Linked DNA regions of Variovorax terrae. The protein of the gene in region 2 binds, or shares a complex with, the protein of the main gene of each other region. Links are inferred from orthologs where the notes say so. Each region holds a gene or a part of one and is shown on either strand. Other genes may lie near its edges.

Region 1 (3,080 bases), on a different replicon or contig from region 2:
AGCCACTGCGGCAGCGGCCGCGCCTGGCGCATGCCGTCGCGCACCGCCTGGGCCTGCTCGGCCAGTTGGGCGGCCGGCTCAAGCGCTATGGAATCCGTAGCATGCAGTGGGCGCCACTCGCGGACTCCGGCCTTTCTCAGCCATTTTTCCAGGGCCTGGACCGCACCCGCGTCGAAGGCCGGGGCGTTTTTCAGCCAGTCCAGCACGCTGTCGCTGGAGGCCTGCCAGGCGCAGGCCCGCAGCGCACCCATCACCTGCGCTGCGGCGCGGGTGGTGGAGAGTTTCCAGCCGTTCTCGTCGCGCACCGCCACGCCCTGCGCGTCCAGCATGGCGCGGATGCGGCGCGTGAGCGCGCGGTCGATGGCCGCCAGCGCGACCGGCGCGCGGCCGGCCTCGAGATGCCGCAGCACGCAGGCCGCGGCGCGGGCTGCTTCGTCCTCGGCGTCGCGCGCCGCGTGCAGCCGCACCTGGCCGGCCGGCGCGGGCCGGTCCAGCGGCAGGAACACGGCCTTCTCGCCGAGCTGGGTTTGCAGTGCCTGGGCCAGCGGGTCGGACTGGAAGCCGTCCAGCACCACCAGCGCGTCGAGCGTGTCGGCCTGCGCGGCGCTGAACAGCGCATCCGAGGCGTGGCCGGAGGCCACGGCCCACTCGACGGCCAGACGCGCCACGGCAGACTCCAGCGCCATCACGGGCGCTTCGAGCCCGGTGGCCACCAGCGCGCGCGCACGTGCTGCCCAGGCCGGCCGCTCGGATGGCGGAACCGCTGCCACCAGCCGTGCCAGCTGCTGCGCCGCCTCCATGAGCCGGGCTGCCAGCACCTCGCGCTGGGCGCCCAGGCCGGCCTGCTCGACCAGCGCCCGCGCGGTCAGGATGTCATGCGCGGCGTCGAAGCTGATGTCGTCGGCCGCCGGCACGAAGCCCCCCAGGCCGCGCGCCCAGTTCATGCTGCTCTCGAAGCGCGGCACGAACGCGGCCGCGGGGCCGTCCTGCCGGGCGGCCCATTGCGTCCAGAGCTGGCGCGCCAGCGGCATGAGCTGGGCATAGGGCACCAGCACCACGCTGCGCGCCGGATGCGCGCCGCGCCGCGCCAACTCGGCCGCGATGCGAGAAATCAGGCCCTGCGCGGGGTCGAGCCAGGTCTGGACTGCGGGGTGGCCGAGAGGGAGTTCATGGGTTTTTGCTATCTCATTCATAGCAACCCTGCGCCCGACGATAGGGGTTGGTTTCTGTCACAATGCCGCAACTTTAGCTGTTACCTGCCAAGCCCATCCAAAGGAAACATCATGGCCAGCGACCTGATCAAACACATCTCCGACGCCAGCTTCGAAACCGACGTTCTGAAATCCGACAAGCCGGTGCTGGTGGACTACTGGGCCGAGTGGTGCGGCCCCTGCAAGATGATCGCACCGATCCTCGATGAAGTGTCCAGCACCTACCAGGACAAGCTGCAGATCGCCAAGATGAACGTGGACGAGAACCGCGACATCCCCGCCAAGTTCGGCATCCGCGGCATCCCCACGCTGATGTTGTTCAAGGATGGCCAGCTTGCCGCCACCAAGGTCGGCGCCATGAGCAAGGCCCAGCTCACCGCCTTCATCGACCAGCAACTGGCCTGATGCCTCCCCGCGGCTGAAGCCAGCTCCTGCTTCAGCCGCTCCCGTTTTCCTGTCATAATCCCTCCCAGTTCACCGATTCGCTACCGCGGTCCGGTTCGAGTTCCCGGTGGGTGAAGCACATCTCGCTTCGCACCCAACCTCCCCCCGATTTTTCATCGAACTCCCTTCAAGGGGTCATCCCATGCACTTAAACGAACTCAAGGCACTGCACGTGTCTGAAGTCTTCAAGCAGGCCGAAGAGCTTGAAATCGAGAATACCGGCCGCATGCGCAAGCAGGAGCTGATGTTCGCCATCATCAAGAAGCGCGCCCGCGCCGGCGAACAGGTCTTTGCCGATGGCGTGCTGGAGATCCTGCCCGACGGTTTCGGCTTCCTGCGCAGCCCCGACACCAGCTACACCGCGAGCACCGACGACATCTACATCTCGCCCAGCCAGGTGCGCCGGTTCAACCTGCACACCGGCGACATGATCGAGGGCGAGGTGCGCACGCCCAAGGACGGCGAACGCTACTTTGCCCTGACCAAGCTCGACATGGTCAACGGCGGCCCGCCCGAGCAGAACAAGCACAAGGTGATGTTCGAGAACCTGACGCCGCTGTTCCCCAAGGAACAGATGAAACTCGAGCGCGACAACTTCAAGGGCGAAGAGAACATCACCTCGCGCGTGATCGACATCATCGCCCCGATCGGCAAGGGCCAGCGCGCCCTGCTGGTGGCGCCGCCCAAGAGCGGCAAGACGGTGATGATGCAGCACATCGCCCACGCCATCGCGGCCAACTACCCCGATAGCTACATGATGGTGCTGCTGGTCGACGAGCGGCCCGAAGAAGTGACCGAAATGCAGCGCTCGGTGAAGGCCGAGGTGATCGCCTCCACCTTCGACGAACCCGCCGCGCGCCACGTGCATGTGGCCGAGATGGTGATCGAGCGCGCCAAGCGCCTGGTCGAACTCAAGAAGGACGTGGTGATCCTGCTGGACTCCATCACCCGCCTGGCCCGCGCCTACAACAACGTCGTGCCCTCCTCGGGCAAGGTGCTGACCGGCGGCGTCGATTCCAATGCGCTGCAGCGCCCCAAGCGCTTCCTGGGCGCGGCGCGCAACGTGGAAGAAGGCGGCTCGCTGACCATCATCGCCACCGCGCTGGTCGACACCGGCAGCCGCATGGACGAAGTGATCTTTGAAGAATTCAAGGGCACCGGCAACAGCGAAATCCACCTGGACCGCCGCCTGTACGAAAAGCGCGTGTTCCCCTCGATCCAGCTCAACCGCAGCGGCACCCGCCGCGAGGAACTGCTGCTGGCCCCCGAGATCCTGCAGAAGACCCGCATCCTGCGCCAGTTCATGTACAACATGGACGAGATCGAGTCCATGGAAATGGTGCTCAAGAGCATGAAGGCCACCAAGACCAATGTCGAGTTCTTCGACATGATGCGTCGCGGCGGGTGAGCCCTCCCTGCGCGCGT
Region 2 (3,212 bases):
TCAAGGCCTGGGATGTTTCAGGGCATGTGATCTACTGCGAATCGCTCAACAAAACCCTGGCTCCAGGCCTGCGCCAGGGCTGGATGACAGGCGGGCGATGGCATGAGCGGGTGCAGATGCTCAAGTTCGCGCAAAGCCGCAACACGAACACCCTGGGCCAGCTGCTGGCCGCGCGCTGGACCGCGGCGCCGGCCTTCGAGCGGCATCTGCTGCGGCTGCGGCCCCGCCTGCGCAGCCAGCGCGAACGCATGGCCCAGGCGATCGCGCGCTACTTTCCCGCCGGCACGCGGCTGCGCCTGCCGCCGGGCGGGCTGAGCCTGTGGATCCAGTTGCCCGACGGCGTGTCATCGTCGTCGCTGTTCGAGCAGGCGCTGCGCCAGGGCATCCGCATCGCCCCCGGCGCGATGTTCTCCAACACGGCGCGCTATGACGGCTTCCTGCGCCTGAGCTGCGCGCTGGCCTTCACGGACGGCGTCGACGGGGCCCTGCGCACGCTCGGCCAGCTCGCGGGAGCCGGGCGCGCATGAAAAAAGCCGCTCGGTGAGCGGCTTTTTTCGAAGGAATGGCGCCGAATCACTTCAGCTTGATTTCCTTGTATTCCACATGCTTGCGAGCCTTGGGATCGAACTTCATGATCGCCATCTTCTCGGGCATGGTTTTCTTGTTCTTGTCGGTCGTGTAGAAGTGACCGGTGCCGGCCGTGGATTCCAGCTTGATTTTTTCGCGTCCGCCTTTTGCCATGATCGTTCTCCTTAGGCTTGGCCACGTGCACGCAGGTCTGCGAGCACGGAATCGATGCCGTTCTTGTCGATCAGGCGCAGGGCGGCGCTGGAGACGCGCAGGCGCACCCAGCGGTTCTCGCTCTCGACCCAGAAGCGGCGATATTGCAGGTTCGGCAGGAACCGGCGCTTGGTTTTGTTGTTGGCGTGGGACACATTGTTGCCCACCATCGGGCCCTTGCCCGTGACTTCACATACGCGTGCCATGAGGACACTCCGATATTTTCAACAGCCGTCACTCACGTGAGGGCCTCACCTCGCCAGAAGAAAGGGTGGCGGTAACCCTGTATTTGCTGCCGGAAAGCCGGCACAACGGCACCAGCTGGATTCAGCAAAGCCCTACATTATAGCGCGGTCCGGATTTCCGCCCGGTATCCGCCAAAATGCGCGCGCTCAGGCCTGGGGCCGAGTTTTCTCAATCCTGCTGTTCGAGGAAGCGCTGGGCATCGAGCGCGGCCATGCAGCCCGTGCCGGCGCTGGTGATGGCCTGGCGGTAGACATGGTCCTGCACGTCGCCGGCGGCGAACACGCCGGGCACGCTGGTCATGGTCGCGAAACCCTGCAGCCCCGAGCGGGTGACAATGTAGCCATCCTTCATGTCGAGCTGGCCCTGGAAGATCTCGGTGTTGGGCGCATGGCCGATGGCAATGAAGCAGCCCTTGAGTTCGAGGTCCTCGGTGGCGCCGGTCTGGGTGTTCTTCAGGCGCACGCCGGTCACGCCGCTGGCATCGCCCAGCACCTGGTCGAGCGTGTTGAACAGCTTGAGTTCGATCTTGCCGGCCTTGACCTTTTCCATGACCTTGTCGACCAGGATGGGCTCGGCCTTGAACTTGTCGCGCCGGTGCACGAGGTAGACCTTGCGCGCGATGTTGGACAGGTACAGCGCTTCCTCGACCGCGGTGTTGCCGCCGCCGATCACGCAGCAGACCTGGTCGCGGTAGAAGAAGCCGTCGCAGGTGGCGCAGCCCGAGACGCCTTTGCCCATGAAGGCAGTCTCTGATTCGAGTCCGAGGTACTTGGCCGAGGCGCCGGTGGCGATGATCAGTGAATCGCAGGTGTACTCGCCGCTGTCGCCCTTGAGGGTGAAGGGGCGCTTGCTGAGATCGACCGAGCTGATGTGGTCGAACACAATGTCGGTCTTGAACCGCTCGGCGTGCTCCAGAAAGCGCTGCATCAGGTCCGGGCCCTGAACGCCCTGCACGTCGGCGGGCCAGTTGTCCACATCGGTCGTGGTCATCAGCTGGCCTCCCTGCGCGATGCCGGTGATCAGCATCGGGTTGAGGTTGGCGCGGGCGGCATAGACGGCGGCGGTGTAGCCCGCCGGACCGGAGCCCAGGATGAGAACTTTCGCGTGTTTTATGTTAGTCATGGTAAAACATGTATGGATGACAAGGCGGCGCGGTGTACAGTTTGGGACTATGAGCCGAGTATCAACCTGTGGAAGGCGCTGTCAGGTTTGGATTTTCAATCCGTGCGATTGTAAGAACCCATCATGCAGCGTGGTATGAGGAGGAGATAAAGATGTCGATGTTGTCCAATCTGGAACTGATCCGTCGAGTGCCTCTGTTCGCGATGCTGACGGCGGTCCAGGCCGAGGCCGTGGCCGACGCCGTCGTCAAGCGGCGCCTCAAGCGCGGCGAACTGATCGTCGAGCAGGGCAAGAAATCCAATGCGCTGTTCATCCTCCTGACGGGCCGTGCGCGCGTGGTGACGGCAGACAACCGCGGCCGCGAAGTGATCCTGGCCACCATGCAGCCGGGCGACTACATCGGCGAAATGAGCCTGATCGACAACGAGCCGCACTCGGCCACCGTGCGTGCCGAAATCCAGACCGACGTGCTGGTGCTCGGGCGGACCGAGTTTGCGCGCTGCCTGCCTGAAAACAGCTCGATGGCCTACGCCATCATGAAGGGGCTGGTGCAGCGCCTGCGCCATGCCGACCGGAAGATCGAATCCCTGGCGCTGATGGACGTGTACGGCCGGGTGGCCCATGTGCTGCTGGAGTTCGCCCAGCCCGACCGCGAAGGCCAGATGCTGATCCGGGACAAGATTTCGCGCCAGGACATTGCCAAGATGGTGGGCGCTTCCCGCGAAATGGTTAGCCGCGTCATGAAGGACCTCGAGGAGCGGGGCTTCGTCGAAACCCAGGACAACGGCTCGATGCTGGTCAAGGAACGGCTTTCCACACTGGCCTGACCGCCTCGGCGCCTGGGGTAAGCTCATGCCTTGCCCATGACTTACTCTCTCAATACCCTGAATTCATCCTCTGGCGCAGCCAGCCCTTCCCGATCGGGCGTGGGGCGCTTTGCCCATGAAATCGGCCTGATCGCGGGGGGCGTGGCGCTGGTGTTCTGGCTGATGGCGCTGCTCAGCCATTCCCTTCAGGACGCCGCCTGGTCCACGTCGGGCATCGGCGGGCCGGTCCGCAACTGG

What was found.
Region 1: the proteins of trxB (region 2) and trxA are in contact, whole or in part, in a crystal structure (PDB 1F6M), measured with the Escherichia coli proteins. The link is inferred for Variovorax terrae from one-to-one orthologs.

Annotation. Positions count from the first base shown.
Region 1 is NZ_JALGBI010000001.1:1,590,174-1,593,253, reverse strand. What follows is about bases 188-2,949. They hold trxA (thioredoxin TrxA), read left to right. Parts: upstream 188-1,283; coding sequence 1,284-1,616; downstream 1,617-2,949. Other genes in these bases: rho (transcription termination factor Rho), read left to right, coding at 1,798-2,949; MMF98_RS07535 (PD-(D/E)XK nuclease family protein), read right to left, coding at 188-1,193. In the rest of the region: more of MMF98_RS07535, read right to left, coding at 1-187; more of rho, read left to right, coding at 2,950-3,063. UniProt on the Escherichia coli protein: Participates in various redox reactions through the reversible oxidation of its active center dithiol to a disulfide and catalyzes dithiol-disulfide exchange reactions.
Region 2 is NZ_JALGBI010000002.1:704,315-707,526, forward strand. What follows is about bases 172-3,065. They hold trxB (thioredoxin-disulfide reductase), read right to left. Parts: upstream 2,149-3,065; coding sequence 1,195-2,148; downstream 172-1,194. Other genes in these bases: MMF98_RS18790 (aminotransferase-like domain-containing protein), read left to right, coding at 172-527; rpmG (50S ribosomal protein L33), read right to left, coding at 574-741; rpmB (50S ribosomal protein L28), read right to left, coding at 753-986; MMF98_RS18810 (Crp/Fnr family transcriptional regulator), read left to right, coding at 2,301-2,975; MMF98_RS18815 (DNA translocase FtsK), read left to right, coding at 3,012-3,065. Outside these bases: more of MMF98_RS18790, read left to right, coding at 1-171; more of MMF98_RS18815, read left to right, coding at 3,066-3,212.